Regions from separate parts of the Streptomyces sp. NPDC057963 genome, predicted to be linked through region 1. Evidence: riboswitches for the same ligand, from Rfam matches in the RefSeq annotation. Region 1 holds a riboswitch; each other region holds the start of a gene.
What was found. A riboswitch is a leader RNA that binds a small molecule or an ion and turns the genes downstream of it on or off. The one in region 1 is predicted to bind cobalamin.

Region 1 (7,670 bases):
GATCATCGACTTGGCCGCGAGGAGGGCGGGGTAGGCGAGTCTCGGGTTGCCCGGGTCGTCGGAGGCGCCGTGCAGGAAGTAGAGCACCGGGTAGCGCTTGGTGGGGTTGGTTGTGTAGTCGCCGGGCAGCAGGATCCGGATGCGGTGCTCACCGGCGACCTGGGCCGTCTTCACGGTGACCACGAAGTTGGTGGCGGAGCCGTATGCGGAGCCGGACTGAGTCAGACCGTAGCCGTCGGCCATCTCCGGCGGACCCGAGGGCTGTGCGTGCGCGGAGGGCATTCCCAGTAGGAGGAGGAGGGCAGCCGTCAGGGCGGCGACTGCTGCCCTCGCGCGCGGGAGCCGGACGGGCAGGACTGGTTTCATCGGGTGTCCTCGGGGTGGGCTGGATGCCGTGGAACCGGTGGTTCTGCCGGACACCGGAATTCTCACCGCAGTGCTTGGCACAGCGCCATACTGAGGCGGTGGCGCACTTGGGCCACTGGCACACGTGCGCCACCGGGCAGTAGGCTTCGGCGGCGGGGCGGGGCGACCCTGGTACGGGTGAAGGGAGTGCCGTGCGCGACGTGTTGGACCCGGACACAGACCGCGGGCGCGTCTACCGATCCCTGGTCGGTCACCCACGTGAGCCCCTCGGCCGGCTGGCGGCCCGGACCGGGCTGTGCGAGACCGTTGTGCGAGCGGTGGTGAAGGAGCTCGCCGCCGAGGGCATCGTCATGACGACGGACGTCGGCGGCGGGAAGGAATCCTGGGAAGCACTGCCGCCCACCCAGGTCGTCGAGGTGCTGCTGCAGCGCGATGCCGCCCGGTGGACGGCCCTGCGTCAGGCCGGTACGGAGCTGGAACAGCTCTACCGCTTCGCCAGGAGGGACGCCGGTCACTACGGCGCGCTGGAGGTCGTCGAGGACGCCGCCCGCGTCCTCGCTGTCAGCCGGCAGCTTCAGCAGTCCGCGCGCCACCAGCTCCGGACCATCGACGTGCCACCGTACTCCGGCACGGTCGACCACTACCTCGGGCAGGAGATGATCCAGCGTGAGCACATGGCCGCCGGAGTCGTCTACCGCACCATTTACCACGGATCCGCGTTCGACGACCCCATCGCGGGGCCCAACATGGCCCGCATGATCGAGGCCGGGGAACAGGCGCGGACACTGGACGACCCGCCCATGAAACTCGCCATCGTTGACAGCGAGTTGGCGGTGGTCACCCTCGCCGCCGACGACCACCCCGGTGTCGTCTCTCTCCTGATTCGTCCCTCCAGTCTCTTCCGGGCGCTGTCCAACGTGTTCGAGTCCTTGTGGAGGCTTGCCGTTCCCGTTTCGGCGACGGGCATTGGTACCCAGATCGAGGCGCGGGACCGCCAGATCCTCACCCTCATGGCCAGCGGCGCCACCGACGACGCGATCGCCCGACGCCTGGGCATGGGCCGCCGCACCGTTGTACGCCGTGTCTCCGTCCTCCTCGCCAGCCTGGGCGCCACCACCCGCTTCCAGGCCGGGGTCCAGGCGGCCCGGCGCGGCTGGCTCTGAGAGGGCGGTGAGTGTGGGCGAGTTGCCCCTTACGCGCTGGCCTTGCCGTTTCGCCTGGGTCGGCAACTGGTGGGGCGGGAACGCGAAAGTGCCTTCCTGACCTGGGACGACGAACCTTGCCGAGGGGTTCTGCCGGTCCAGGCGGAGGGCACTTTATACGTGCAGGCTGTCGTGATGGCCTGTTCGCCGGGGCAGCGGCTCTTGGCGTGGATGCTCTTGTGCCGGCGCTCCTGCGTGCACGATCTCGTACGCGTTCGGCGCGGCGTCCGGGGTGCGGAAGGCGGTCCGGCCGAATACACGGCCGGTACGAACGTCGGCTCGCGGACGCGCCGTTGGGCGGGCTGCCGGTGGTGATCGTGGTGCTGGTACGGCGGTTCAAGTGCCTGACGACCGAGTGCCCGTGTGTCACCTTCGCCGAGCAGATTCCGGGACTGACCCGGCCGCACGCCCGGCACACGCCCGTGCTGCGGGACCTCCTCGGCCGCGTCTCTCAGGCGCCGGCCGGACGGCCTGGCGCACGGCTCGCCCGAAGGCTGGGCATGACCGCCGCGAAGGACACCCTGCCGAGGTTGCTGCGGACCACCGCGCTGACCGGGCCGGGGTCCGTCCGGGTCCTGGGCATCGACGACTTCGCCCTGCTCAAGGGTCACACCTGCGCCACGCTGCTGGTCGACCTGGAGGCCCGTCGGCCGATCGATGTGCTGCCGGGCCGCGAGGCCGCACCGCTGGCCCGCTGGCCGGCCGACCATCCCGAGGTGCAGATCATCTGCCGGGACCGCGCCTCCGCCTACGCGGAAGCCGCCAGGACGGCCGCCCCGCAGGCCGTCCAGGTCGCCGACGCCCGGCACCTGTGGAACAACCTCGCCAAGGCCGTGGAGAAGACCGTCACCAGCCACTACGGCTGCCTCCGCACCGCCCGCCAGGCCACGCACCAGCCCGGGGACCCGAAGCCACCGGCGGAACGGGACGGCATGCCCGACGTCCGCGGCCGGCCCCGCCGGATCGTCGCCACCATCGGCCACGTCCGCGCCTTCGCCGTGCTCATGCACGGGCACCGCGGCGAAGACCTGCACGAATGGATCGAACAGGACAGACAGCACGATCTACCCGCTCTGCGGCAGTCCGCCGACGGCCTCCCCCACGACCGGGACGCGGTCGTCGCCGGCCTGTCAAGCACCTGGAGCTCCGGCCAGGTCGAAGGCCAGGTCACGAGGGTGAAGCTGATCAAACACGCAGGCTACGGCCGGGCCGAACTCGATCTCCTCCGCACTCGCATTCTCCTCCGGCCCTGAGACGGGCAAGAATCTTCCCCCGCACCGCCGAAGGTGGGCAAAGATCTCTTCATGGACGACCTCCTGAAGTTCCTTCACGCCCGCTATGAGGCGGACAACCATGCCTATGCCGATGTGGCCTACCGCTTCGGGGCCGACGCCCTCCTCGACAGCCACCTGCCGATGCTCGACCTCGTCCACATGCTGGCCCGGGATTACGAGGCAATGGATCCGTCCGACATTCGCTTCCCCGGTCTCGGACATGCCCTTCGCGTGCTCGCACAGTCGTACGCCGAGCACCCCGATTACCGGGAGGAGTGGCGACCATAGAACCTGGTCCAGATAGGACCCGGAGCGTCACAAGATCAGCGGCAGAGCCCATTCATCCGTACCCCACTGAGCTCTCGCATGAGTGCGCGGACTCGGGTCGCCTTGGGCTTGCCCGCGCAGCCGGTCGAGGGCCGGCCCGGGTCAGGTGCGGAAGCGCGAAAGCCGGCCGCCGGCCTTCTGCCCAGGGCGGCCTCACCGGCTGCGCGGTCACGGCCAGAACCGCTCCGGGCAGGACCAGGGACAGGCCTACGGGGCTCCCCGGCAGGTAGAATTCACGCATATGGGTATACGGCGACGGCTTTCGTTCCGCCAAAAGTCCTGGCAGGCCAGCGACGCCCTGCTGGCGATACCGCTCGCTCTGATCACAGTCATCGTGCTGGCCGATGCAACGACTGGGTCCGACGTGCCGCTGGGGCCCCTGCTGATCGTGGCACCCGCGCTCACCGCCTCTTTCGCCGGCCCCCTCCTGACCGCCGTGGTCGGAGTCATCGCTGTGGGGGCCCTGTTCGGCGTCGGAGTAGGGCTCCGCATCCTGACCACGGAGAGCATCGGCGCGCAGATCATCGCCGTGGTGGTGGTCTCGGCGATCGTGACGGCGTTCCGGTGGCTGCGGGATCGGTACGGCCGTGAGCTGGCGCAGGTACGGACGGTGTCGGAGGCCACGCAGCGAGCGGTGCTCAGACCGCTGCCGCGGCGGATCGGGCCACTACGGGTGGCCTCGGTGTACCTCGCGGCAGAGGAGCAGGCGCAGATCGGTGGCGACCTGTATGCGGCCACTCGCACCTCGGCCGGCACCAGGCTGATCATCGGGGATGCGAGGGGCAAGGGCCTGACCGCGATCGGAGACGCCGCGCTGCTGCTGGGCGCGTTCCGGGCGGCCGCACACCGTCAATCCTCCCTGCCCGACCTCATGGCCTACCTGGAGAACAGCGTGTGCTGGAGCATGGTCGAACCCACCGAGTCGGAGCAGGAAGGGGAGTGCTTCATCACCGCCGCGATCATCGACATCCCCGACGCGGGCGAGAAGGTGGAGATGATCAGCTGCGGGCACCCGCCCCCCTTGCTACTGCACGACGGACAGGTCACCGCACTCAATCCCACCCGCCCTGCCCCGCCACTGGGCCTGGGCGAGCTGACCACACCCCAGTACCAGGTGGACACCTTCACACTGGAGCCCGCAGACCTGCTGCTGCTCTACACCGACGGCGTGATAGAAGCCCGGGACCCCGGCAGAGTCTTCTACCCGCTGGCCGAACGCGCCGCCTCCCAGACACACCACAGCCCCCAGGCCGTGATTCACCACCTGCGTGCCGACCTTCTGGCCTATGTGGGCGGGCGCCTGGACGACGACGCCGCCATGGTCTGCATCCAGCGCACCCCCGGGCCCGGGTCGGGGCCGTCGTAGTCGTGACCGTAGACCCGGCCGCGCAGCCGCCGCTCATCGAGCCCCGCCTCTGCGGCTGGTGGTCCGCCGATGTCTTCGGCGCTACGGAGTCGTGTCGCAGTGGGGCGGAGAGCGCCTCATCCGTAGCCAGATGCCGGTTGCCATCCCGGGGGCGGCGAAGGCGGTGGTGGCGGTCAGCCGAAACGCGGCGCGACGTCCGCCCCGAGGGGGCGGACGTCGCGGGCGGAGTGGGCCAGGGCGGGGAAGCGTTCAGGGTCGGCGCCGAGTACCGCGACGCGGAACAGCTCCATGCCCCGTTCGTGCTCCTCGGGGGTGATGCTGCTGACCGCGGCCTCTGAGGCGATCAAGGCAGCGATGAGGACCGCGATCCGGTGATAGCGCCCCGGGATCTCCTCGTCGGGCAGTCCCGACGTGCGCAGGGCCTGCAGCGTCTCTTCCATGGCCAGCCGGGAACCGGCGCCGCCTGACGCGTAGCGTCCCCAGGCCGCGGCGTGCTGGGGCTGATGGCCGAAGGCATCCCTCACGCGCAAGGCCAGGGCCGTGATGCGCTGCTTCCAGTCGCCCTCGGGGCGGTAGCCGTCCATGGCGGCCACGAGGATCCGGTCGGCGACCGCGCGCAGCGTGGATGGACGGGGGGCAAGGTCCGCGGTGCAGGGAAGCCGGTGTGAATCCGGCACGGTCCCGCCACTGTGACCGGTGAGCGTGCTGCCATCCACACGCCACTGGCGAGGTCTGCCGGGAAGGCGGGCGGCACACGGAGACCCGGGAGCCGGGTTGCCGGCCGCGGAGTATGTCATGTTTTCCACGAGGATGGAGCAGACACGCACGGCACCGGTCCGTACTCCTACCCACGACCCTGGTGGTCCGGCGGAGCGCACGCGACTCATCGTGCGCTCGTAGACCTGCGAGGCCCCGGCCCCGCTGTTCGCTGTCCCACAGCTTTTCCGGCAGTGCGCCCACCTGTGGGCCTGACGGCGGCTGCCGTGCCATCCCCGGATCTCCCCTGACGAGAGCAGGCATCCACGGTCCGTGAACTCACACATTTCATCGGCGGCAAGCACACCACCGGTACCTCCGGCGTCCTCGGCGACGTCTACGACCCCACATGATCGTGATGCCGGACGCCGACCTGGACCAGGCCGTCGACGCGCTCATCGGCGCCGGATACGGATCGGCGGGAGAGCGCTGCATGGCGATTTCTGTGGCCGTGCCCGTCGGAGAGGGGACCGCCGACCGTCTCGTCACCGCGCTCAAGGAGCACATCGCCACGCTCCGGATCGGTCGATCGGACGACGCGGAGGCCGACTTCGGGCCCCTGGTGAGCCGGGACGCCGTCGAAAGGGTTCGCCGGTACGTGGACATCGGTGTCACCGACGGCGCCGAACCGGTCGTCGACGGAAGGGACTTCTTCCTGACCCGGGCGGTGGGCAAGGCCAAGGTCATGGAGGTGTGCCTGACCGGTCGCACCATGGACGCCACGGAGGCGGAGCGGGCCGGGCTCGTCTCGCGCGGGGTGCCCGCCGACGAACTGCTCGGCGAGGCGCTCGCCGTCGCCGAGACCGTCGCGGGGATGCCCCTGCCCGTCGCGATGACGGCGAAGGAAGCGGTGTCCCGGGCCTTTGAAACGGCCCTCGCGGAAGGCGCCCGCTTCGAACGCCGTCTCTTCCACGCCGTGTTCGCGACCGAGGACCAGAAGGAGGGCATGACCGCTTTCGTCGACAAGCGGCCGCCCTGCTTCAGGCACTCCTTACCCATGCGACGGTGAGCGGCCCGGAAGTAACAGCCTCCCGGCCCCTCACCCGTCGCTGCCCGTCTCCACCGGACAAGGAACGTACGTACGCCGGTCGGGGTCGACGGCCAGCAGGCCACCGGCCGGCGGCCGGGCGCAGTCTCGGCGCTCGCAGATATGGCAGCCCCGACCGATCGGTGTCGCGGCCCGGGGGTCGTCCAGTGGGCTGATCCGACCCGCCGTGTCGTCCCTGTGCAAGCCGATCCGGCGCTGCAGCGACCGTCTGGGCGACGCGCGCGGTGCGGCTTCGGCGCGGACTGCGTCGGCCGTGGCGGGGACCTCAAGCACTCGGAAACAGCCCAGGTCCCCGACCCTGCTAGTGCTTCTGCCACACAGTGACGTGTGCTTCGAAGTAGTCGTACTCGCGTGGGTTCTGACGCAGGACGCATGGCTCGTCGACTTCGGTGACGAGGTCGAAGTCGTTGGCCAACAGCGTCTTGACCGCCTCCTCGCTAGGTGTGGCGTCCCGCGCGGACCCCAGCCATGAACCAGGGGCGCTGTACTCCGGGTACCAGGACCACGGGCAAGCGATCATGAGAAGTCCACCGCTGCGCAGAGTGCGTTCCGACGCGCCGAACTGTTGCAGGCAGAGCGCCGGATCGGCCACCCGGTCCACCACATTCGACAGCAACACGGCGTCGAAGGTGCCGTCGACCGCCTGCAGGTCGGCGCCGTCCCCGACCTCGAACTCCACGTGTGCACACGTATCCGCGTCCGGGAGCCGCACTTCGACGTCCTTGGTGAACGGCCCCTGCTGCACGATGCTGAACACCCCGCCCCCACCAATGGTCAGGGCCTTGGCGACCTCGATCGACCGTCGGCTGATGTCCACTCCGACCACTCGGTCCTCGACCCAGGTGCTCAACGCATGGCTGACCCCGCCGACGTTGCATCCCACATCGAGTGCGGTACGGACACGGGTACCGGTCGACTGGGCGCTCGCCCGAAGGACTTCCGACAGCCGGCGAGGATAGCCGTGTGCTGCGGCGAGCGGATGATCGGCTCTTTCGAACACGTCGTCGACCACGCCGTAGTGCATCAGTAGATATTTGGAGATCTCCCGCGCCCGGTCGTACTGCGAAATGTGCGACTCGGGTTCGAAGATCTCTTCGCTCTTGACGAGGATCTGGGGCACGAACACTTCTGACTCCTTGGACGACGCGGAAAGTCACCAGCAATTGACAGTCACGGACGCGGACCGGTCCGACGCCGGAGTACTGGCCGCTCACGGCGGGATTCACTGAGGTGTGTGGCGAGGTCGGCGATGGTGGGGTGTTGGAAGAGGGTGTGGATGGTGGTGTGGGTGTTGAGGGTGGTGTTGATGCGGTTGGTGAGGCGTATGGCGA
Region 2 (7,670 bases), on a different contig from region 1:
ACCGTTCAGTTCGTCCGGACGCCCGCCGGTTGGAAGATGAGCTCGATGGCCTGGGACGACGCGCCGGGGACTTCCTGATCCGGCCCGGCGGCCGGGCCCGGACGGCCGTTCTCCATGTCCCGCCGCGGTACGCCCGAGCGGTCGCACGGAGGAGTACGCCGTCGGCCTCCACCCTCCACCGCCGGACCGCCGCGGCAACGGGCGACGGCCTGCTGAAGCGCATCCCCGGCCCTGCCTGCGCCCCGGCCTCGACCCGTACCGCCCGGTGAAGTCGCCTCGCCGTCCGCCGGTCGTGGACCAGAAGGTTCCGAGATCGCGGCACGCCCCTTGATCGTCGGCCCCGGTGAGCCATCGTTCTGCCGGTCCGACGGGCTGCGGTGCACCCTTCGGGCACCGGACGAGAGCGACGGCACGTACGTCATCGGCGGGGCGGCCATGCCTGCCCGGGACATTCGCCGATCGCGCGCAGGCCGGCCGCGATCGGCCGCGCGGCCCGGAAACCGGGTGCCGGGCCGCACGACCGGGATCGCTGTTGCTTTCACGTCAGCTCCCGTCCCCGATCCTGGCGGTCCTGCTGACCCACTGGGACAGGGTGAGCTGCGTGGCCCCGTTCGCGGCCGGACCGCGACGGCAGGGTGCCGCGTGGCGGTGTCCGGGAGTCCCCCGGTGCCGGCCGGTACTGGCGGCCAGGGCGTCGCGGAGAAGGAACAGGTGTACGGGCAGGGCTGCACCGCAGTCGTGCTCGTCCCGGCACGTGGGGCAGGTCTCCAGCTGGGTTCCCACCGTGCTCGCCTCGTCGGCCGCAGGGGCCTTGAGGCCGTGGTCTTCGGCCGGTCGTTCACCGATCGTGCGGTACTTCTCGGTTGCAGTGAGCATGGGAGGGTGTCCTTCCTGAGCTGGGATGCCGGTCACGCGGTCGTCGGGGCCAGGGGTTCGGGCGTGAGTGTCCCGGAGCAGGCGACGCCGGGTCGCCGGGCGGGTGCCGCGGCGTCGGGGCCGCCTTCAGCCCCGCGGTAGCCGTGGGGCGCCGGTGTGCCGCTGTGCCCTCGCGAGGCGCGACGCCCGGGATCCGGAGGAGCGGCGCTCCGCGCCGGGGGTGACCCCCGAATCGGCGGGGGCGTCCGCCCGCGACTGCCGCTTCCCTCCGGGAGCAGGCGTCGCGACGGTGAGAGACCGGGCGACGCCGCCCGGGGCGGGCGGCTGCATACGCAGCGCGAGCGACCGGCCTGCCCGAGGTGCCGTCGCCGGATCGGGGACGGCCACGAACAGAACCGTCCGGCCTCCGGAGAAAGCTGCGGCGCGGACCGCGGTCATCGATGTCGATTCGGCGTTGTACCGCTCAATCGGGCAGTGGGCTTCGATCATGGCGAAACCTCCGTTCGCCTTCCCACCTTCGCCCAGGAGCGGCCCCCGGCGCGTCGTCCCCCCGCACCGATTCCCGGCTACCACGGCTGCGGTATCCGCCACGACCGGCTACGACCGCGACGACAGGCGCATACCGCGCCGACGACTACAGGGGCGCCTGTGAGTCCCCGGATTCCGTTGCCGGACTGACCAGGCCGCACTGATAGGCGATGACTACGAGCTGGGCCCGGTCACGAGCCGCCAGCTTGGTCATGGCCCGGTTGACGTGGGTCTTGGCGGTCAGCGGGCTGACGAAGAGGCGTTCCGCGATCTCGTCGTTGGACAGCCCCAGTGCCGCCAGCCCCACGACGTCGCGCTCCCGCCGCGTCAGGCACTCCAGCCGCTCGTGCACGCCCGCCGGGCACGGGTCCGGCTGCGCGAGGAAGCGCTTGATCAGCGCACGCGTCGCCGACGGGGACAGCAGTGCCTCGCCGGCGGCGATCGTGCGGACGGCGTCGAGAAGCTCCTCGGGCCGGGCCCCCTTGCCGAGAAAGCCGCTCGCACCGGCGCGCAGGGCCTCGGCCACGTGCTCGTCGTCCTCGAAGGTGGTCAGGATGAGCACCTTCACCCCGGTGAGGTCCTCGGACTCGCTGATGAGGCGGGTGGCGTCGAGGCCGTCCATCTCCGGCATGCGGATGTCCATCAGGACCACATCGGGGCACTCCGTACGCGCCAGTTCCAGCGCTTCCTCCCCGTTGGACGCCTCCCCCACCGTCTCCATGTCATCGGTGGAATCGAAAAGCATCTTGAAGGTGCCCCGCAGCAGGGCCTGGTCATCGGCAAGCAGTACGCGAACCGTCATGCCCGTCTCTCCTCGGTGGTTTTCCCATCACCAGGCCGGGACGCAGCGGAAGTTCGGCCGTCACGGTGAAGCCGCCCTCCGGGCGCACTCCCGCGTGCAGCCAGCCCCCGACCGTGGCAGCGCGCTCACGCATCCCGATCAGTCCGTGCCCCGTCCCCGGACGGGCGTGGTCCCCTCCGGTTCGTCCGTCGTCCTCGACGGTGATCGTCAGCCGCTCGGGGCGGTAGTGCAGGAACAACCGGGCATGGTCGGCACCGGCATGCTTGTGCACGTTCGTCAGGGCCTCCTGGACGATGCGGTACGCGGCCAGGTCGACCGTCGGCGCCAGCGGTTCGGCGATGCCCCGCCGGGTATGGCTCACGGACAGACCGGCGCGCTCGAACGACGCCAGGAGCGCCGGTACGCGCGCGAGGCCCGGCATCGGATCACGCGGCGCCACGGGATCGCCGGACTGCCGCAGCAGCCCTACGGTCACGCGTAGTTCGTCCAGTGCGGACCGGCTGGTGTCCCGGATGTCCTCCAGGGCGGCCACGATCTGCTCCGGCCGCCGTTCCACCAGATGGACGGCCACGCCCGCCTGAGCGTTGATCAAGGCGATGTGGTGCGCGACGATGTCGTGCAGCTCGCGCGCGATCCGCACCCGTTCGGCCGCCACCCGTTGCTGCGCCTCCTGCTCACGCGTGCGCTCCGCGTGTTCCGCCCGCTCCTCCACGGCTGCCACATAGGCGCGACGGGAACGCACTCCGTCCCCGATGGCAGCCGGCAGCGCCGTCCACGCCAGCATCGCCGCGTTGTCGGGGGCCAGCCATGCGCGTGGGTCGCACACCACGGCGGCGCCCACCAGGACGGCGGCCGAGAAGGTTGCCGCGGTCCAGGCGGCACGGCGGTCGGTCAGCGCGGCCACGGTGTAGACCGACACCAAAACCGGGCTGATCACCAGAGGGCTCTCGCGGAATCCGAGCACCTGAAAGGCCACCCCGCAGCCAATGGCGACGGCCAGTACGCCGAAGGGGTGATGCCGCCGCCATACCAGCGCGGAGCAACCGATACCCGCCAGCACCACGGCGGGCCACCGCAAGGAGAACGTGTGCTGGTGCGGTACGACCGAGGAAGCCACGACCGCCAGCCCGAACAGCGCGGCCACGGCCAGTGCGTCCACCACACCGATCCGGGGCCGCGTCCACCGCCTCCAACCGCTGATCACCGCCATGTCACCACCGTAGGGTCAATGGCCGCATCGGGCATCGCCGCGCGGGGCAGGGGCGCCTCGGCCACCGGCCCCTGCGAGTCCGACGGGCCTTCGCCGGCGCACAGCCGTCCACGTCGTGCTGCCCGGCCTGCGGCTCCGCTGTCACGAGGACGGGCGGTGGGGGCCGGGCGGCGAGGAGTCCGAGCCGGATGCCGAGGGCGTCGGGCCCGAGGGCGTGGGCGCGGAGCCACCAGGGTCCCGGGAGACCCGAATCGGTCCGGCGACGTGCGATCACTCACACGAGCGCCCTTTGTGCGGCAGCCCCGAGGAAACGTAATATCGGCAGGTCATCGCCGCGACGGGAGACAGGAAGCCGGTGCGAATCCGGCACGGTCCCGCCACTGTGACCGGGGAGTACAACCCTTCGACATGCCACTGCGCCCGGCGCGGGAAGGCGGGGGGAGCGTCGATCCGGGAGTCAGGACACTGGCCTGTCGCGGGCCCGTTTTGAGGAGCGCGGACTCCCCAGGAGGCTCAACGTGTACTTCGGCATACCTCGCCGCCCCTGTTTCCCCCCTGCCCGGCCCCGTCGTGCCCTGCGCGCCGTCGCCGCGGCCGTCGCCCTGTCCACCACCCTGCTGATCGCGGGCTGCGGCACGGGTCACGGCTCCGCCGGGGACGCCAAGGCCACCGCCTCACCGGCCGAGGGCTTCCCGGTCAGCATCGACAACTGCGGCGTGAGGACGACGTACGTCGAACCGCCCTCGCGCGCGGTCACCATCCATCAGCACCCGGCGGAACTGATGCTCGCCCTGGGCCTGAAGGACCGTATGGTCGGCACCGCCTTCCCCGACTCGGCCGTCCTGCCCGAACTGAAGAAGGACTTCGAGGCGATACCCGAACTGGCGAGGAAGGAGCCGTCCTTCGAGACCGTCCTCGACGCGGAGCCGGACTTCGTCTACGGCGGCTACGGCAGCGCGTTCGCCGAGAACGAGGGCCGTTCCCGCAAGGCGTTCGCCGACGCCGGCATCGACACCTACCTCAACCGCGAGTACTGCGGCAAGAAGCAGGTGACGATGCGCGACACCTACGACGAGATCCGCACCGTCGGCAGCATCTTCGGCATACCGGGCCGCGCCGACAAGCTGGTGGCCGATCTCCAGGGACGCATCGACAAGGCCACCACGGCGGTCAAGAACGACGCCGAAGTCTCCGTCTTCGTGTACGACAGCGGCGACAAGACGGCCTTCACCGCGGGCGGCAAGGGCCTGGGCAGCGAGCTGATCCGGCTGGCCGGCGGCCGGAACGTCTTCGCAGACCTCGACGACGTCTTCGGCGACGTCTCCTGGGAGCAGGTCGTGGACCGCAAGCCGGAGGTCATCGCCATCTACGACTACGCGGGTTCCGGAAGCGTCCGGCAGAAGAAGGAGTTCCTGCTCTCGCAGCCCGCACTCGCCGATGTCCCCGCCGTCAAGAACAAACGGTTCGTGGTTCTGCCACTGACCGCGACCCTGGTCGGAATCCGGTCGGCGTACGCGGTCGACGGCCTGGCCCGCGGCCTGCATCCCGAGAGCTTCCGGTGACGGAGGCACCCGCGAAGGCCGGCGATGAGCCGACGACGCGGCGCCGGCGCCGCGTGAACCGGTCGGGTGACGCCGCCCTCGCGCTCACGCTGGGCGTCCTCGCGCTGCTGCTGGTGCTCTCCGCCACGGCCGGCCTGGCCATCGGCTCGGTGCACGTGCCGCCCGGCCAGGTGTGGGGCATCGTGACACACGCCCTGGGCGCCGACTGGACGGATCCCGACTGGTCCCGGGCCCGGGAGACGATCGTCCTCGACGTGCGCGCACCGCGCGTGCTGCTCGGGGCCGTGACCGGGGCCGGACTCGCGGTGGTGGGCACCGCCATGCAGGCCCTGATCCGCAACCCGCTCGCCGAGCCGTACCTGCTGGGCGTCTCCTCCGGAGCCTCCCTCGGCGCGGTATCGGTGATCGTCTTCGGCGTGAGTGTGTTCGGGCCGGTGTCGCTGTCGGCCGCCGCGTTCGCCGGTGCCCTGGGCTCGCTGCTGGTGGTGTACGCGACCGCCCGCACCGGCGGACGCATCACCTCGGTGCGGCTCGTGCTGTCCGGTGTGGCGACCGCGGCGGTGCTCACCGCGTTGATGGACCTGCTGCTGCTCACCACCGGCCGGGGCAACGAGGCCCGCGCGGTCCTCGCGTGGACCCTCGGCGGCCTCGGCGGTGTCGACTGGGGCACGTTGTGGCTGCCCAGCGCGGCCCTGCTGCTCGGCATCGCCGTCCTCCTGGTGCAGTCACGGCACCTGAACCTGCTGCTCGCCGGTGAAGAGGCGGCCACGACCATGGGACTGGACGTGGCCCGGTTCCGGACCCGCATGTTCGTCCTGCTGTCCCTCGTCACCGGCGTCCTGGTCGCGGCGGCCGGACCGATCGGCTTCGTCGGCCTGATGCTGCCGCACATCGTGCGCCTCTTCGTCGGCGGCGACCACCGCCGCGTGCTGCCGACGGCCGCACTGGGCGGAGCGGTCTTCCTGATCTGGGCCGACATCGCCGCACGCACCGTCGCCGCCCCCATGGAGATCCCCGTCGGGGTGCTCACGGCGTTGTGCGGTGGTCCCTTCTTCCTCTGGCTCATGCGCCGCGACGCCCGCCGGAACGCCGACCCAGGAGTGGCATGAGCGCGACCGAACTCGCCGTCGACGGCGTCACCCTGACCGCCGGGGCACGCCACCTCGTCCGGGACGTCTCACTGCGGGCCCGCCCCGGCGAGGTGGTCGGCCTGGTCGGCCCCAACGGCAGCGGCAAGTCCAGCCTCCTGCGCGCCGTCTACCGCGTCCTGCGCCCCGACGCCGGACAGGTACGGATCGACGGTACCGACGCCTGGTCCCTGCCCGTACGCAGGCTGGCACGGACCCTGGCCGCAGTGGTGCAGGAGCCCGCCGCCGGTTTCGACCTGACGGTACGGGAGGTCGTCGCCATGGGCCGCACCCCGCACAAGGGCCTGCTCGCGGGCGACACCGCCGAGGATGCCCGGCTGATCGAGTCGGCCCTTGCGGCCGTGGACGCCACCCTCCTGGCCGGCCGCCCCTTCGACCGGCTGTCCGGCGGCGAACGCCAGCGCGTACTCATCGCCCGTGCCCTCGCCCAGCAGCCCTCGCTGCTCGTCCTCGACGAACCCACCAACCACCTGGACATACGCCACCAGCTCGAAGTCCTCGGCATACTGCGCCAACTCCCCGCCACCGTCCTGGTCGCGCTCCACGACCTCAATCTGGCCGCGTACTACTGCGACCGCCTCTACGTCCTGTGCGACGGCGAGGTCATCGTGTCGGGACCGCCCGCCGAGGTACTCACCGTGGAACTACTGCACGAGGTGTACGGGGTGGCGGGAGAGGTGGTCGTTCATCCGCGCACCGGGGCACCCCACGTCACCTTCCTCCCCGCGGCGATCGGCCGGCCGACCCCGGCCGCCGCGACGGACCACTCCGCATCGTGAGCGGGCGGGCGCCTGGGCCATCGGCATCCTCAACACCCCTGTGGGCGCCGGTCGTTGCGGCCACGGCCTGCCCCTGCGAGGCGATCAGCCGTGCCGGGCCGTTCCGTCGGCGGCGTTCCGCCAGCGGTGAAGGAAGTACGGGAGGACGCTCGTTGTCATGCCGACGGCACCGATCCACAGTGCGGCTCTCGCTCCGAACAGAGAGCCCGAGACTCCTCCCAAGAGCCCGCCGAGCGGAATGCCGCCCCAGGACACGAACCGGGCCGTCGCGTTCATCCGGCCCAGGAGCCGGTCCGGTGTGAGGGTCTGCTGGAAGGACGATTGAGCCACAAAGCGGACGACTCCCCCCAGGGAAAGGCACGCGAGTCCGAGCGCAGCCGCGTACAGGCTCCAACCCGGGTGCGCCAGCGGCATCAGGGCGGTCAGCGGACAGGTGACAAGCGGTGCGAGCCAGATGACCGGGCCCTGGCCGACCCGCTGCGCGACCCTGGTCGCCGACAGCGCGCCCAGCAGGGCACCACAGCCCATTCCCGACAGGACGAGGCCGATGCCGAAGGACTCGAGGTTCATCTCCCTCTTCAAGAAGACCAGCAGCATGGTTTGGTACATGACCAGGAAGAGGTTGAATATCGCGTCTCCCAGGATGAGGGCACGCAGGACCGGATGCCTGAGAACGAACCTCAGCCCCTCTTTGACGTCTCGAAGCAGCTTCGGGTGCTCACTCGGCTCCGGCTTCGGCTCGTGGGTGCGGATACCGGTCGCGAG
Region 3 (7,670 bases), on a different contig from region 1:
CCTTGAAACCGCCGGTCGCGCGGCCCCGCAGCCGCCGGGCGGTGCGCAGCCGCACCACATCGGCGACCATGTTCGGCGCGAACGTCATCGCGACGACGACGGCGACCCCCGCCTCGTACAGGGCCCCGGGCAGCGACTTCAGCAGCCGGGCCGGGTTGGCGAGCGAGTTCGCCGCACCGACGCAGATCAGCAGGGTGGCCAGCTTCGCCCCGTCGTACAGCGCGAAGAGCAACTGCTCGGCGGTGACCCGGCCACCGATCCGGACCCCCTTCGCCCAGTCGGGCAGCGGCACTTCGGGGAGGGTGAACAACGGATGCGTACCGGGGACCGGTGAACCGAGGAAGACGGAGAAGACCAGCCGCACGCCGACGACGAACAGCCCGATCTTGATGAACGCGCCGTACGAACGGGCCCACGGCGCGTCCGTACGGCGCGCCGCGACCACGTAGCCCGCCACCCCCACCAGCAGCCCGAGCAGCAGCGGATTGGTGGTCCGGGACGCGGCGGTGGCGAGACCGAGCGCCCACAGCCACCAGGCCCCGGCGGGCAGGGCGTTGCTGCGGGTCGCCCCGGGGGCGTGCAGCGGGCGCCGCGGCCGCACCGGGCGGGTGGTCGAGGCCGTCATCCGCGGCGGCGGCGGGCCTGCACGACTGCGGCGATGCCGAGGAGGAGAACGGCGCCGACCCCGACGAGCACCCCGGCGGAGGGACCGCCGCCCGAGCCGTCCGCGGCGTCGGCGGCGGACGCGTCCGGGGCCCCGGACGCGGGGGCGGCCGGCGTTCCGTGCCCGGTGCCCGAGATCTGTTCGCCGCAGCCCGAGCCCGGATAGCCGGATATGGCGCAGAGCAGCGCGCCGCTGTCGTAGCGCAACGGCTTGGCCACCGAGGCGAGCGCCTCCGCGGTGCTCGCGTCCGGGGCGACCCGCGCGCACGCGGTACGCGGCGCGGGAGGCGTCTCCCCGGCCGGGGCGTCCGCCGCGGTGCCCGGGTCGATGACCAGCGCTACCCGCTTGCTGCCGTCCTCGGCCGGGGTGTCCGCGCAGATCTCCGCGAACCCGGGGGAGCGGCGCGGTTGCGCCGAGTCCTGCGAGTCCTCGCTCACCGCGAACCGGAAGCCCTGCACCGCGCCGTCGTCCGGCCGGACCAGGGACGGGCCCTGGGTGGCGTACGTCCAGCCGGTGCCGGAGCTCTCCCAGAACGACCAGTACCGGTACCCGTCCGCCCGCGCCGTCCCCGCGCCGAGCACGGCCAGGACGGCACCGAGGACCACCAGGAGGGCGGCCGCCCTTCCCGCCCGCCTCACAGCTGCTGGTTCTTCCGGCGCCCGCTGATCAGGAAGCCGGCGCCCGCACCGACGACGAGACCGATGCCGACGTACCACCACACGCCGCCGATCACGTCGTCTCCGCTGTGGACCTCGTCCTTCTCCGTGGCCACGTACCCGGTCTCGGCGGACGGGTCGGGCGTCGTGACGGCCGCCGGCACGGGACCGGCCGCGTTCAGCCGGTCGACCAGGTCGACGCCGCCGAAGTCGCGGGCGTCGGAGCCGGTCGCGTGGGCGGCCAGGATCAGCTGCGCGTAGGCGGCGGGACCGTTCTGCTCGGCCCACGCCCCGGAGTTCTTCTTCAGCCAGGTCATGGCCTTGGCGGCCTTGTCCTGGTGGCCCGCGGCGGACAGCGCGACGACCGCGTCCGCGGTGTTGCCGAAGTCGGGCTGCGGGGTGGAGTCGGCGGCTCCGGGCATCGGCGCCAGGTCGAGATGGCCGCTGGTGGCGAGTGCGTCCGCGAGGTAGTGGGCGCCGTTCTGGGCGGCCTGCTCGGGCGTGAGCGCCGGGCCCGGCCCCGGGTGGCAGGTGGGCGCCTTGGCCGAGGTGTTGTTCCCGACGGCCAGGGCCTTGCCCATCGTGCCGAGCACCGCGGCCGCGGTGGCGTCCGCGTTGGCGGCGAGCTTCCCGGCCTTGTCGGGCTGATAGGCGAAGGCGCCCCCGTCCTTGCCGCCGCACGGGATCGCGAGCTTCAGCAGCGGGGCGTAGGGGGTCTTGCCGCCGTGGGTCGTGATGTCGCCGAGCCGCTGGCCCTGCCGGGCGAGGGCGCCGATCACCAGCGAGGTGGAGTTGGCGTCACTGGCCGCGCCCGGGGCGTAGCCCCAGCCGCCGTCCTCGTTCTGTACGGACTTCAGCCAGCGGACCGAGTCGTTCACGGTGTCCCGGTGCCCGCCCACCTCGACGAGCGCCTGGACGGCGGCCGCGGTGGCGTTGGTGTCCAGCACGGTCTTCCCGGTGCACGGCTGGGAGACATCGGGCCGGTACGCGGCGTAGGCGCCGTTGGAGCACTGCTGGGAGATCAGCCAGTCCACCGACTTCGTGGCGGGCGTGACGCCCTCGACCCGCTGCGCGAGGAAGGCGAGCGACTGCCGCCAGACGCCGTCGTAGGTGGGGTCCTTCGTGCCGTACAGCCCGGACGGCAGTGCCGCGGACGGCGAGGGCGACGGGGACGGCGCTGCGACCGCGACCGGGGCAGCGGCCGCACAGAGCACGGTGGCGGTGGCGGCGAGCGTTGCTGCTCTGCGGCGTACGGTCATGGCGGGCGGGGCCTCTCCTGCGGGGGATCCGGGCACAGGCACGCTCAGGCACCAGGCTCCGGCCCCGTATTCCTCGACGGTGCCGACCACCGGGGTTCCGGTGGCGGGAGCCGGTCACGACCGCGGACAGGGCATTCCGGCTCACCGCCTGGAACGACGGTTCACGGCTGCGTGGTCAGTGCCGGATTTGCACCGGCTTCCCCCTGAACGGGCATGATGACGACTCGCACACTGTACCGGGCGGGGAGGGGCGGGTTCCGGGCCGGTGGCCGCGGCGAACCCCTTCGTGGAAGTGGTCACACCGCGATGTACGTCACGGGGTCGCTCCCCGCCACGGCCTCCGCGCGCCCCAGCTTCACCAGCCGCCGCAGATGCGCCTCGGCCTCCGAGACGGCGATGTTCCGCGAGCCGCGCGGGATCCGGTCCCACGGCCGGTTCCACTCCATCCGCTCGGCCAGTTCCCACGGCGTCAGGGCGGTGGCCAGCAGCCCGAGCAGCCCGGTCAGCCGCTCCTCGTGATGAGCCAGGAGTTCCCGTACGCGCCCCGCGGCGTCCGCGAACGCGTACTGATGGGCGGGCAGCACCTCCGCCGCCCCGAGCCTGCCGATGCGCTCCAGCGAGTCGAGGTAGTCGCCGAGGGGATCGGTGACCGCGGCGTCGTCCGGGTCCTCGTACAGCCCGATGTGCGGGCTGATCCCGGGCAGCAGATGATCCCCGGAGAAGAGCCGGCCCCGGCCGGGCAGATTCCCCGGATGCCGCTCCTCCAGATGCAGGCAGACATGGCCGGGTGTGTGCCCCGGCGTCCAGATGGCCCGCAGCGTGCGTCCCGCCAGGTCGAGGAGCTCCCCGGGGACGATCTCCCGGTCCGGGAGCGCGGCCCGCTGTCCGGGCAGGGTGGGTGCCCGGCCCCGCTCGGCCGCGGCGGCCCGCAACGGCGCGAGATGCTCCTCGGGCGCACCGACCGCGGTGAGCTTCGCCGCGAGATACGACAGCCAGGTGCCCGGCCGGGACTCACGGGTCCGGCGCACGATCGCGGCGTCCGCCGCATGCATGGCGATCCAGGCCCCCGACGCCTCGCGCACCTGCCCGGAGAGACCGTGGTGGTCGGGATGGTGGTGGGTGACGACCACGCCGTGGACGTCACCGGCATCCGCGCCGACGGCGGCGAGCCCGGCGGTGAGCGTGTCCCACGCCTCCGGGTCGTCCCAGCCCGTGTCGATCAGGACCGGCCCGCGATCGGTGTCGAGGACGTGCACCAGGGTGTGGCCGAGCGGATTGTCCGGGATGGGGACCTTGATGCTGTGCACGCCCCCGCCGTGGTCGGTCACCTGGGTCATGGGCTCGCCCTCTCTCTCCGAGGCATGGCCGGTGTACCGGACGTACGGGTGTGCGGTGCACCGCGCCCACTGTAACGAGAACTTGTTTCAGTAGTAGCCCCGGTCGACCATCTCTTCCGTCCGTGGTCCGCGTGCGCCGGGCGTCACGCGGACCACGGTTCGCGTCAGCGCGAACGGTGCGGGGCGGTCCTCACGGTCCGCATCCCGCGCCGGGCGGTGGACGCGGCCGGCCGGAAGGCCGGTGAACCCGGATCAGCCGTCGCTCACGCGGCCTCCGCGGCCGGCCGGTGCCACACGAGCCGCGGGGCGCGGGCGTCCTCGCCGATCCCCTCGTTCGGGGGGAACAGGGTTAATCGGTCCCCCTCCACTTCCCAGCGGCGCTCCTGCTGGGTGCCGACCCAGGGGCGTAGCGACGCGATGTGCAGGTGGTGGACGACCCGGTCGCCCGTCACCTCGTAGGTTCCCGCATACCCCAGGTACGGAGAGGTCCTGAGCAGGGTCGCGGAGTCGACCGAGTCGGTCGACTCCGGCTCCGCCGCCGGTTCGGAATCCAGGTCCGGGTTCAGCACGCTCACGGACATGTGGCCGTCGGCGGTGTAGGTGATCAGCCCTGTCGGGCGTTGGCCCAGGGGGTGTTCGAGCGTGCGGCCGGAGACGTCCACGATGGCGACGCTGCTGAGCAGCCAGGCGCCTAGGAGGGGATGCCCGGAGGCATCCGGCCGGGGGGCTGATGGATGATGCGGTTCGGTGCGGGACGGGGTGTGCACGTGATTCCCTTCCTGGGTGTATGGACTTCCGGACAGGTGCGTGGGGGACGGCGGTCGTTCTCGTCCCTACCCGTGCGGAACGCCCCGGAAGCGACGGACGTGCGAGGAAACCGACCGGGCGGCACGGCGGCGGCCGTCCGTGCCCGCGTGCTGTCGCGGCCGTGGACTCCTGGAACTGGAACTGGTATCAGTTCTGACACGCAGTCAGTTGGTGAGTCGGGAAACGCGCCGGGTCGCGGGAGGCAGCAGCCATGACCGAGCTTGTCGAACACGGAAAACTGTTCATCGGCGGGGAGTTGGTCGATCCGCTGGGCCGGGAGGTCATCGAGGTCGTCTCGCCCCACACCGAACAGGTCATCGGCCGGGTGCCGCACGCCTGCGAGGGGGATGTGGACCGGGCCGTCGCCGCTGCCCGGCGGGCGTTCGACGAGGGGCCCTGGCCGCGGGCGACCCTGGACGAGCGGATCGCGGTGATCACCCGGATCAAGGACGCGTTCGCCGTGCGGTACGAGGAGATCGCCCGGGTCATCAGCGCGCAGAACGGCACCCCGTACACGTCCGGTGTCATGGTGCAGGCGCTCGCCGCGATGATGGTGTGGGACGCGGCGATCACCGTCGCCCGCTCCTTCTCGTGCGAGGAGCGGCGGGACGGGGTTCTCGGGCCGCTGCTGGTGCGGCGGGAGCCGGTCGGGGTGGTCGCGGCCGTGGTGCCGTGGAACGTCCCGCAGTTCACCGCCGCCGCGAAGCTCGCGCCCGCGCTGCTGGCCGGCTGCTCCGCCGTGCTCAAGGTCTCGCCCGAAACCCCGCTGGACGCCTATGTCCTGGCCGAGATCGCCGCCGAGGCCGGGCTGCCGGAGGGGGTGCTGTCGATCCTTCCGGCCGACCGCGGGGTCAGCGAGTACCTGGTCGGGCATCCCGGCGTCGACAAGGTGTCGTTCACCGGGTCCGTGGCCGCGGGGCGCCGGGTGATGGAGGTCGCCTCCCGCAACCTCACCCGGGTCACGCTGGAACTGGGCGGCAAGTCCGCCGCCGTGATCCTCCCGGACGCCGACCTGGACGCGGCCGTCGCGGGCATCGTCCCCTTCGCCTGGATGATCAACGGTCAGGCGTGTGTCGCCCAGACCCGGATCCTCGCCCCCCGCTCCCGCTACGACGAGATGGCCGAGGCGTTCGCCGCCGCCGCGGGCGCGCTGAAGATCGGCGACCCGCTCGACCCCGCCACCGAACTCGGCCCGCTCGTCGCGCGGCGCCAGCAGCAGCGCTCGCTGGACTACATCCGGATCGGCCAGGACGAGGGCGCCGAACTCCTTGCCGGCGGCGGCCGTCCGGCGTCCCAGGAGCGGGGCTGGTACGTCGAGCCGACCCTCTTCGGCGAGGTCGACAACTCCATGCGCGTCGCCCGCGAGGAGATCTTCGGCCCCGTCATCTGCCTCCTGCCGTACGACGACGAGGACGAGGCCGTACGGATCGCCAACGACTCCGACTACGGCCTCAGCGGCAGCGTCTGGACCGCCGACACGGAGCGCGGTATCGACGTCGCCCGCCGGGTCAGGACGGGCACGTACAGCGTGAACACCTTCAGCCTCGACATGCTCGGCCCCTTCGGCGGCTACAAGAACTCCGGCCTGGGGCGGGAGTTCGGGCCCGAGGGGTACGCCGAGTACTTCGAGCACAAGATGATCCATCTGCCGGCCGGATACGAGGGGGCGTGATGGGGGACCGCTGGTCCGTCGAGGTCGACCGCGGGGTCTGCATCGGCTCCGGGATGTGCGTGAACCACGCGCCGGGCGGATTCGCGCTGGACTCCGCCCGGCAGTCCCGTCCGTCGTCGCCGGAGACCGACGCCAACGAGCAGGTCCTCGCCGCTGCCGAGGGGTGCCCGGTCGAGGCGATCACGATCACGCTGACCGGCTCGGGGGAGGCGGTCTTCCCGCCGGAGGAATAGCGCGGCGGAAGCGGACATCTCCTCGGTGGCGGCCATTTCCCGGAAGGCCCGGAGCGGCCTGTGCTGCCGGATCCGGGCAGTGACCGCCGCCCCGGTACCGGTTACGATCCGGCCACCGCGGGAAGCATGTTCCTGCCGCGACCGGTACGAGGGGTGGTCCGCCATGGTTCAACTGTTGGTGATGTTCGGGGTCCTGACGTCGGCGGTCGTGTATCTGATCGTCGTTCTGCTTCGGCGCGGGAACTCCCGTACGGAGAACTCCGACGGCCTTCTCATGGAGCAGCAGGCGCGGGAGGAGGCGAAGCACACACGTGCCGCCTTCCACTCCGTCACGGTCCACTACTCCATGACCGGCAGGTCCCACAAGTCCTGAGAAGCCGGACCGCCGCGCCCCGGAAGACGGCGACCCGGATCCGGACCGAACCGCGCGGCGGTGGGAACGGCCGGGTCAGCGGGGTGGGAACAGGACCAGGCACTGGTCCCATTCGTCCGCCGCCCGGCGCAGTTCCTCGGCGGTGGTCCTGATCTCGATCACGTACTCGTCCGGCCCGTCACCGCTCCGGCGCCGCGCGGGCGCCGCCTCGTAGCGGAGGTGTACGCGGACCGCCCCGGCGCCAGGACGCCCCGCGGCATGGCTGAACGACAGAACGGGCTCCAGGAAGGAAAGGCCCGGCAGTGTGCCCGTGAGTGTCTCCCCGCTCGCGGCGCGCAGCCACGGGGAGATCTGGCGTGCCTCCTCGGTCAGCAGGCACGGGTCGGTGAAGGACCAACAGACCCTGGAGGTGGACACCCTGCCCTCGACGACGAGCCAGTTGTCGTCGTACCGGTCGCCGATGACCGCCGGGAACTGGTAGCGCAGCGGACGCAGTTCGATGCGATGTTCGTGATCCATGAGCAGCACCGCCCAAGGGTGTCATGCACTCTCCCGCACACCAACGTGAATAAATGCGGAACCGGCCGAATATCAGAGGCCGCAGATCTCGGCGGGCGCGGTTTTTTCACCCGTGAAACGGCCATTTCGGTATTCGGTATTGGCTTCCCG
Region 4 (7,670 bases), on a different contig from region 1:
ACGGCTTCGCGGAAGCGGAAGCAGACGGGGACTTGGACGGCTCGGGCTTCTTCTCCGCCGGGGCCGGACCGGTGTCCGTGCCCGGCGGCAGCGCGGGGGCGCGGTCCGTCGCTGCGGGCCTGCCCGCGCCGCCGCTCGGCTCGGTGTTGTGGGCGCGCAGTTGGTCGGGGGTGACCCGGGGGCGGCCCTCGGTGCCCTCGATGTCGGTGCCGCCGAAGATCCACAGGTCGACGCTGCCGGGCTTCGGCTTGTAGAGCATGGCGCCGAGTTGGCTGTACTCCCACGTGTTCGTACCCGGGGCGGCGTGCCAGTAGGACCAGTAGGCGGAGGCGGGCGGGGTCAGGACGCAGTCGTCCTGCTGCGGTGTCGGGTACTGCTTGCCGCTCTGGTAACCGCTGTAGCCGATACGGCAGATGAACGCCGGGCCGTCGTGTCCGGTGCCGGTGGTGCCCCAGCCGCCCTGGTTGAGCAGTTCGTACCCGGTGGTGGGTGTGGTGCCGCAGGAACGGTAGACGGGGCCGCCCCAGTGGCTGAAGTCGACGGCGAGGACGACCCCCGACGTGGTGGTGCACCGGCCCATGGGCTGCGGATCGGCCGCAGCGGTGGGCGCCGTCGCTGTCAGGGCCGCGACGGCCAGTCCGAGTGCGGCCGCGGCGTGTGCGGCCCGGTGCCTCAGGGGAACAGTCACCGCTGCTCCCCGGTGGCCCTGCGGCGGCGGGCGGCGACGACCGTGCCCCGGCCGGCAGCGATGAGCGCCGCTGCGCTCGCCGCGATCACGCCGGCCTGCGCGCCGGTGGAGGCGAGCGCTCCCCCGCCGGAGCCCCCGGTGCCGACGGTGCCGCCCGTGCCGCCCGCGGTGTCGCCAGGGGTGACGATGGCGGGTGTGGAGGAACTCGCACCGGGCGCGGGCCGGGGCGTGGTACCGGTCAGGCTGCGTTGCAGGACGCCGAACGAGATGCCGGTGGACCCGCCGACGGCCTGGGTGGACGCGCGCAGGTCGGAGCCGCGCTGGCCTTCCTTCGCGACGTTGAAGCCCCCGTCGTCGTTCTGCTGGGAGGCGAGGAACTTCCGTGCCTCGGCGATCTCGGCAGCGTACTTCCGCGCGTCGAGCGACAGTCCCTGGATCGCGAGGGCGGCGGAGTTGACGGAGTTGCCCGCCGCGCCGGGGAACCCGCCGCCGGGAAGCTGCTTGCCGGCGATCCAGGCGATCGCCTTGCTGACGGCCTTCTCGGCCCTGTCGCCGCCGGCCAGGTCCAGGGCCATGGCGGCGATGGCGGTGGAGTCGACGTCGGAGTCGTCGGTGGAGGGGATCAGGCTGGGCCAGGCGCCGTTGCCGTGTTGCAGGCTCTCCAGGTAGGCGATCGGCTCCTGCGCCGCCGTCTTCTCCCCGGCGCGCAGCTGAGCCGTGATCGCCAGGGACTGGGCGAAGACGGAAGGGGCGTAGGTGTAGGCCCCCTGGGCGGCGCAGCTGCGGTCAGGCGCCTTGCTCGGCGCCTTGCACACGGCCTGGCCGAGGGCGGCGATCATGTCCTTCCCGCCGAAGTTCCGCGGGTCGCGACCCACCGCCTCCGCCAGCAGTGCGGTCTTCCCGAGGGAGCCTCCGGCGGCGTACTTCGTACCCGCGCCGGTCCAGTCGTGCACGGTCCGGCCCTCGCCGTCCCTGCCGTTGCTGTCGAGGAAGTCGACGATGCCGCGCAGTTCGGCTTGGGCGAGGCCGGTGGCGGCAAGCGCGTAGGCACCGTCGATGGTGAGGCCGAAGTCCGCGCGGGTCGAGCCGGGACCGGCGGCGTAGTACCGGCCCTGCTGGAGATGGGACGGCCGGGTGAGGTAGGAGACACCCTTCTTGAGGTCGGGGCCCTCTCCTGCCGGTGTGGTGGGGTGCGTGGTGGGCGGCTCGGTCGTCGGTGGGCCGGTCGGGTCCGCCTTCTTCGCCGTCAGGTGCGCGAGGTCGGTGCCCGCTCCCGCGAGGACGGCCGGGGCCGTCGGATACGGGGCCGGTTCGGTGGCCCCCTCTTCGAAGCCGAAGCCGCCGCCGTCCAGTTGCCGGCGCGACAGCCACGAGACACCCGCGTCCGCCTGTGCGGTGTCCCCGACTGCGCGCAGCGCCTGTGCCGCGTAGGCGGTGGCCGTGACGCTGCCCGTTGTGGCACCGGTGTAGCCGGGGAACGAACCGTCCTCGCGCTGGGCCTTCTTCAGGTACGCCCGTGCCCTGGTCACGGCTGCCTCGTGGCCGCCCGCCCGGTGCAGGGCGAGGGTCACGACGCCCGTGGTCGCGGGGTCACCGTCGCAGTACTCCCCGGGGCGGATGAGGATGCTTGTGATCCCGCCGCCGTCGCACTGCACCTGGGTCAGCCGGTCCACGGCGGCGGCCGGGGGTTCGACGCCGGCCCGCAGAAGCGCCAGCACGGACAGCGCCTGGCCGTCGGTGTACGTGGCGTTGCGGAAGTCGCCCCTGGCGGTGCAGCCGGGGGTCGGACTGCCGGACTCGGGACCGGCGGCGCAGACGTTCCTGGTCAGGTCGCCGATCAGGTCGTGTCCCCCGAAGTGGTGCGGGTCGCCCTCGGTAATCTCGGCGAGCAGCGCGAGGCGCGCGGCGGCGGTCGCGTCGGGGGCCCGGTCCTTGCCCGCCGGGTAGGCATATCCGTCGGTGTGCGCGGCGAGAAAGGCGGTGACCTTGTCGAGAGTCGCGCTCCTGCCGTCCGCGGCGCCCAGCGCGTAGGCGGTTTCGGTGGTCAGGAGGTAGTTGGTGTCGGCGCCGTCGTCGACGATGCGTTCGCCGTCCTTCAGGGCACTTCTGAGCCACCGAGCGGCGGCCGGTACGTCGACCGAGCCGGGAGGGACGGTGGGTGTGCCGCCGGGGTCGGGTGTGGTGCTGCCGCCCCCGGCACGGACCTCGTCGGGGGTGAAGGCCGGCTTGCCGGTGGTGCCGCCGACGTCGGTGCCGCCGAACACCCAGGCGTCCACGTCGCCGTTCTTGGGCTTGCGGTCCATGGCGCCGTACTGGCTGTAGGTCCATGTGTCCTGGCCGGGCGAGGCGGTCCAGTAGGACCAGTAGGCGGTGGCGGGCGGGGTGAGGACGCAGGACTCCTTGTCCTCGGTCGGCTGCTGGGCACCGGCGCCGAAACCGATGCGGCAGATGAAGGCCGGCCCGTCGTGCTGGGTGCCCGTGGTGGTGAAGCCACCCTTGTGGAGGAGTTCGTAGCCGGTGGTCGGGGTGGTGTCGCAGCCGCGCTCGACCTTCCCGCCGAAGGGCCCGAAGTCGACGGCGACGACGGCGCCCTTGGTGGCGGTGCAGTCGTCGAGGGCATCGGCCGCAGCCGGGGTGACGGTGATGAACGTCACGCAGGCAGCGAACATGAGACCCATCGCCGCCAGCAGTGCCAGGGGGCCTGCGGCCGCGCCCTGTCCGCCTTTTCGTCTCTCGGTCCCCACCACGGCCCCCTCGTCCGGTGTCCGCACGAACGGAAACGTGGCTGAAGGGCCTCCACCGCATGGCGTGCCGCGCGACAGGGCTGGTCGACCACGCCGTAGTCCGCGACGGCGTTTCTCGCTGAAAACCACGCTCCAGGCATTCCGGCTCGCCCGGCAGGAACCGGGCCTACGGTTGCGGGTCAGCGCCGGGTTTCGACCGGCTTCCCCTGGAACTCAGTGCATATCAGGCGGATTTGAGCACGGAGTGGCAGAGGCCGTCAAGGTACGGCCATGAGACGGAGAGGTTCGGCCTGCCCCGCGTCTGGCGGGAGTTGTGAGCCTCGGGTAGCGTCCTGGGCTGCCACGTGGGGGAATCCGGTGAGAATCCGGGGCTGACGCGCAGCGGTATGGCACGACGGAGTCGTGCCAAGCCCGAATGCCCATGCGGCGGTGCATTACAGGAAGCCGGTCCACGCGTTCGGGCGGCGGCCCTGCCTGCTGCCTCCGCACGGTGAGGACACGGGTCCGGTCGGCGCCCCTCACTCTCAGGAGCAGGCCATGTCCCGCCTTACGTCCTTCCGCCCCCTGGCGTTCACCGCGTCCGCCACCATCGGCGCGTTCTGCCTGACTGTGCTGCCCGCGGCCGCCACCGCATCGCCCGCGCAGATCACGACATCGAAGACCAACGGTGTCGCGTACCTCAAGTCCCTGCAGGCCGCCGATGGTTCGTACGCCGGCTCCGGGCTGTCGAACGAGTGGGCGTTCAGCGCACTCGCCGCCGCGGGCACGGCCGCGGTGGACGTCACACCGGGCGGGGATACAACGAAGAACGCGAGAACCGTCTACCGCAGCCTCCTGTCCACGGCCGGCTGGCCGTCCGCGACGCCGGTGGTCACCGACTACGAGCGTGCCGCGCTCAACGCCTACGCCGCCGGCATCGATCCGGCCCGTGTCTCGGCTTCCCGCAATCTGGTCGCCGACATCTACAGCCACTGGCAGAACGCCGAGCCCGGCTACTTCGGCCCGTCCGCCAATTTCAACGGCACCGTCTTCGCCGCGCTGGCCCTCGGCGGGGCCAAGACGCAGGCAGGGGCGCAGCGCATACCGCAGGCCCTGCGGGACTCCCTGGTCACCCGCATCCGGGCCAACCAGCACAACGACGGCGGCTGGAACTTCAGCAAGGCCGAGGGCGACCCGGGGCAGCTCGGCGCCACGAGCGACATCGACATGACCGGTGCCGCGATGGCCGCGCTGTGCGTCTCCGGCGTCCCGAGCACCGACTCGGGAATCACCCGGGCCAAGGCGTTCCTCAAGGGCAAGTTGGTGACCGGCACCGGTGCGTTCAATGCCATGTTCGGTGTCAACACCGACTCCAACGGCTGGGCCGTGTCCGGGCTGAACGCCTGCGGCATCAACCCGCAGACCGGGGACTTCCTCACTTCCGCCGGCAAGACCCCCGTCGACTTCCTCATAGCCCAGCAATTCAACCCGGGCGGCGGCTTCAAGTACCTGCCGAGCGACACCACGCCCTCCGCCTACGCATCCGTCGACGGGCTGCGCGCCGTCGCGGGTGGCGGCTTCACCGCCACTCCCCCGCTACCGGTCACCAGCGGCGCACCCCAGTGGGTGGCCCAGACCACCTTCACCGCCGGCACGGCCGCACGGCTGGCTCTCACCGTGGACGACGGTGCCGGAAACGTGAAGGTGTGCTCCGTCTCCGTCACCCCGACCGGGACCACGACCACGCTGGGATCCGTACTCGACGCCGCCACGAGCGCCGCCACCCCGTCCGGCTGCGTGACCGCGGTGATGCCGCCGTCCGGAACAGGCGGCATCACGGCGCTCAACGGCAAGGCCAACAGCGGCTCCAACACCTGGAAGGTCAGCACCGACGGCTCCGCGTTCACCAGTGCCACCCGGGGCACGGCCGTCAACGCGGGTGACACCATCGCACTGCGCTGGGGGGCCTGACCCGCGTCCGGCGCCGGGCTCCCCTCGCGCTGCGGACCGGTCCCCGCCGAACGACCGGTCCGCACCAGGGCACCGCCCGGCGCCGGGAGCACGCGCGCCGCACCCCCGCTCCCGCCGCGACCGGCATCGTGGCCGAACGCCGTCCGGCCGGACAACTGGCCGGACACACTCACGCACGCGGTCGGCGGCCCGAGGCAGTGAGGTCTGTCCTCGGACCCTCAGAGCAGATCGAGCCGGCGCAGGTCGGTGACGTACTTGCGAATGAGGGCTGCCGACAGATGGGGGATGTCCTTGCCGGGGCCGGCCTCCGCGGCTTGCACGGCGGCGTGGAACCGCTCGGCGGGAAACGCCGAACCAGGGACACCTTCCTCGGGTTGCGCGAAGGCGTGCAGCAGGGGCAGCAGTGAGTGCCGGCGCTGCTTCTCCGGCAGGGCGCGGGCCGCGGCCGTGATGCGGGCGAGCCATGCGCCGTAGTCGTCGATCCGCCGGATCGGGTGGCCGGCCTCGGTGAGCCAGTCGACGAAGGTGTCCAGCGAGATGCCGTCGTCGTGCGGGTTCAGCACGTTGAAGGTCCGGTGGCCCTCGGTGGCCTGCGCGCCCAGCGAGGTGATGGCCCCGGCGGTGAAGTCGACCGGCAGTCCGTCGTAGTGCGCGCGTGCGCCGGTCCGATAGAACGAGCCCGGCGCGATGCCGGTGGCGACCAGGCTGAGCAGCAGACGGGTGAACACGTCGGGCACATTCAACTGCCCCTGGTACCTGCTGTGCGCGAGGATCATGTCCGACCGGAAGGTGGCGACCGGCAGACCGCACAGGTCGTGTGCCTCCCGGAGGAGAACCTCGCCGGCCCACTTGCTGGTCGCGTACCCATGGGCGTAGCTCTGATCGATGTACCGCACCGGGCTGGTGGCGCGGATGTCGGCGTCCTCGTCGAGAGCCGCAGCCGCGCCTCCGACCTGCACGGCGACGGTGGACACATAGGTGACGGGCTTCATCCGCGTGGTGAGCGCCAGCCGGATCAGTTCGGCCGTGCCGACGACGTTGGGTCCGAACAACTGGCTGTAGGGCAGCACGTGGTTGACCAGGGCGGCCGGGTGGACGATCAGGTCCACGGTGTCGGCCAGCCTGTGCCACGTGTCCTCGTCCAGGCCCAGGTGCGGCTCGCCGATGTCGCCCGGGAGCACTTCCAGGGTCCCTTCGGCCAGTTCCCGGTACCGAAGGAGCAGTTCGGCGTCGCCGCTGTCGAAGGCGTCCTCAAGCCGTTTCGCCGCTACGGCTGCGTCGCTTCCGCGTACGACGCAGATCAGCCTGCCGCCCGAGGGTGCCAGCCGCTCCAGCCATTCCAGGCACAGGAACCGGCCGAGGTAGCCGTTGGCCCCGGTCAGCAGGACGGCCCGCACGGCACCGTCGGGGCGGGGCAGCGTCGCGGCGGCGGCGAGCGTCGGCGCGTCGACGAACTTCTCCAGGGTGAGGTCACTGGCGCGGACCTCGGAGCTGTTCTCGCCGTGTACGGAGGCGAACGTGGGCCGCTTCGCCCCGGACGCGCGTTCCGCCTCGATGTACCTCGCCACCTGTGCCAGGTCGTTGGCCGGGCTGATGACCACCCCGACCGGAACATCGATGCGGAAGATCTCCTTCATGAGGTGGGAGAAGGACAGCGCGGAGAGCGAATCCCCACCCAGGTCGGTGAAGTGCGCCTCGGCGCTCAGGTCGGTGTCCGGGCAGCCCAGCAATGCCTGGGCGGCCCGGCCGACCGTTTCCAGGACCGGCTGGTCCGGCCCGGCCTGCCGCAGCTCGCGCAACCGCTCGACCTGCCCGTCGGCGAGTTCCGTGTACCTCTGTTCAAGCGCTTCGCCGTAGCGTTCCTTGAGCCTGGGACGGAGCAGTTTGTGGCTCTCGGAGAGCAGGCCGTTCTCGGGGCTGAAAGGTTCCGCCTCGATCAGGAAGTCACGCGGGATCTCGTACGAGTTGAGCTCGGCTTCCTTGGCGATCTGCTGGAGCGACTCGCTGAGCAGCGGCTTGAGCGACTCGACGTCCTCGCCGCATCTGGCCAGCACGTCCGGGGCCGGCACCACCACCGCGAGCAGATGGGCACGCTCGCTGTTGCCGTGCACGAAGATCTGCCGGACGAGGGGGCTGCCGACGAAGACGGTCTCCAGGCGGGAGACGGCCACGAACTCGCCCTGGGACAGTTTCAGGGTGTCCTTGGTGCGGTCGACGTAGACCAACCGGTCGGGTCCGACCTCGGCCATGATGTCGCCGGTCCGGTAGTAACCGTCCTCGTCGAAGAT

Region 2: it holds a riboswitch for cobalamin, as region 1 does, so the genes downstream of both, ACFVT1_RS15415 (ABC transporter substrate-binding protein) here and ACFVT1_RS39280 (aldehyde dehydrogenase family protein) in region 1, are expected to answer to the same signal.
Region 3: it holds a riboswitch for cobalamin, as region 1 does, so the genes downstream of both, ACFVT1_RS19370 (prenyltransferase/squalene oxidase repeat-containing protein) here and ACFVT1_RS39280 (aldehyde dehydrogenase family protein) in region 1, are expected to answer to the same signal.
Region 4: it holds a riboswitch for cobalamin, as region 1 does, so the genes downstream of both, ACFVT1_RS15460 (prenyltransferase/squalene oxidase repeat-containing protein) here and ACFVT1_RS39280 (aldehyde dehydrogenase family protein) in region 1, are expected to answer to the same signal.

The regions. Positions count from the first base shown of each region.
Region 1 is NZ_JBHVPX010000041.1:28,662-36,331, forward strand. Features, by position in the region: gene ACFVT1_RS39250 (alpha/beta hydrolase) at 1-366, opposite strand, end outside; gene ACFVT1_RS39255 (hypothetical protein) at 558-1,529, shown strand; gene ACFVT1_RS39260 (ISL3 family transposase) at 1,646-2,821, shown strand; gene ACFVT1_RS39265 (DUF6221 family protein) at 2,873-3,130, shown strand; gene ACFVT1_RS39270 (PP2C family protein-serine/threonine phosphatase) at 3,411-4,535, shown strand; partial or broken gene ACFVT1_RS39275 (TetR/AcrR family transcriptional regulator C-terminal domain-containing protein) at 4,709-5,155, opposite strand; cobalamin riboswitch at 5,165-5,336, shown strand; gene ACFVT1_RS39280 (aldehyde dehydrogenase family protein) at 5,641-6,300, shown strand; partial or broken gene ACFVT1_RS39285 (short-chain fatty acyl-CoA regulator family protein) at 6,331-6,486, opposite strand; gene ACFVT1_RS39290 (class I SAM-dependent methyltransferase) at 6,641-7,465, opposite strand; partial or broken gene ACFVT1_RS39295 (phosphopantetheine-binding protein) at 7,510-7,670, opposite strand, start outside.
Region 2 is NZ_JBHVPX010000005.1:534,511-542,180, forward strand. Features, by position in the region: gene ACFVT1_RS15395 (GNAT family N-acetyltransferase) at 1-78, shown strand, start outside; gene ACFVT1_RS15400 (zf-HC2 domain-containing protein) at 544-876, opposite strand; gene ACFVT1_RS15405 (response regulator) at 1,511-2,206, opposite strand; gene ACFVT1_RS15410 (sensor histidine kinase) at 2,178-3,416, opposite strand; cobalamin riboswitch at 3,723-3,905, shown strand; gene ACFVT1_RS15415 (ABC transporter substrate-binding protein) at 3,935-4,978, shown strand; gene ACFVT1_RS15420 (FecCD family ABC transporter permease) at 5,032-6,087, shown strand; gene ACFVT1_RS15425 (ABC transporter ATP-binding protein) at 6,084-6,905, shown strand; gene ACFVT1_RS15430 (MFS transporter) at 6,990-7,670, opposite strand, start outside.
Region 3 is NZ_JBHVPX010000007.1:343,996-351,665, forward strand. Features, by position in the region: gene ACFVT1_RS19360 (energy-coupling factor transporter transmembrane component T) at 1-625, opposite strand, end outside; gene ACFVT1_RS19365 (SCO2322 family protein) at 622-1,302, opposite strand; gene ACFVT1_RS19370 (prenyltransferase/squalene oxidase repeat-containing protein) at 1,299-2,579, opposite strand; cobalamin riboswitch at 2,687-2,822, opposite strand; gene ACFVT1_RS19375 (MBL fold metallo-hydrolase) at 2,876-3,916, opposite strand; gene ACFVT1_RS19380 (lipocalin-like domain-containing protein) at 4,180-4,683, opposite strand; gene ACFVT1_RS19385 (aldehyde dehydrogenase) at 4,935-6,395, shown strand; gene ACFVT1_RS19390 (ferredoxin) at 6,395-6,628, shown strand; gene ACFVT1_RS19395 (hypothetical protein) at 6,792-7,001, shown strand; gene ACFVT1_RS19400 (hypothetical protein) at 7,077-7,520, opposite strand.
Region 4 is NZ_JBHVPX010000005.1:547,678-555,347, forward strand. Features, by position in the region: gene ACFVT1_RS15455 (hypothetical protein) at 1-688, opposite strand, end outside; gene ACFVT1_RS15460 (prenyltransferase/squalene oxidase repeat-containing protein) at 685-3,366, opposite strand; cobalamin riboswitch at 3,548-3,692, opposite strand; cobalamin riboswitch at 3,780-3,853, shown strand; gene ACFVT1_RS15465 (hypothetical protein) at 3,970-5,382, shown strand; gene car (carboxylic acid reductase) at 5,601-7,670, opposite strand, start outside.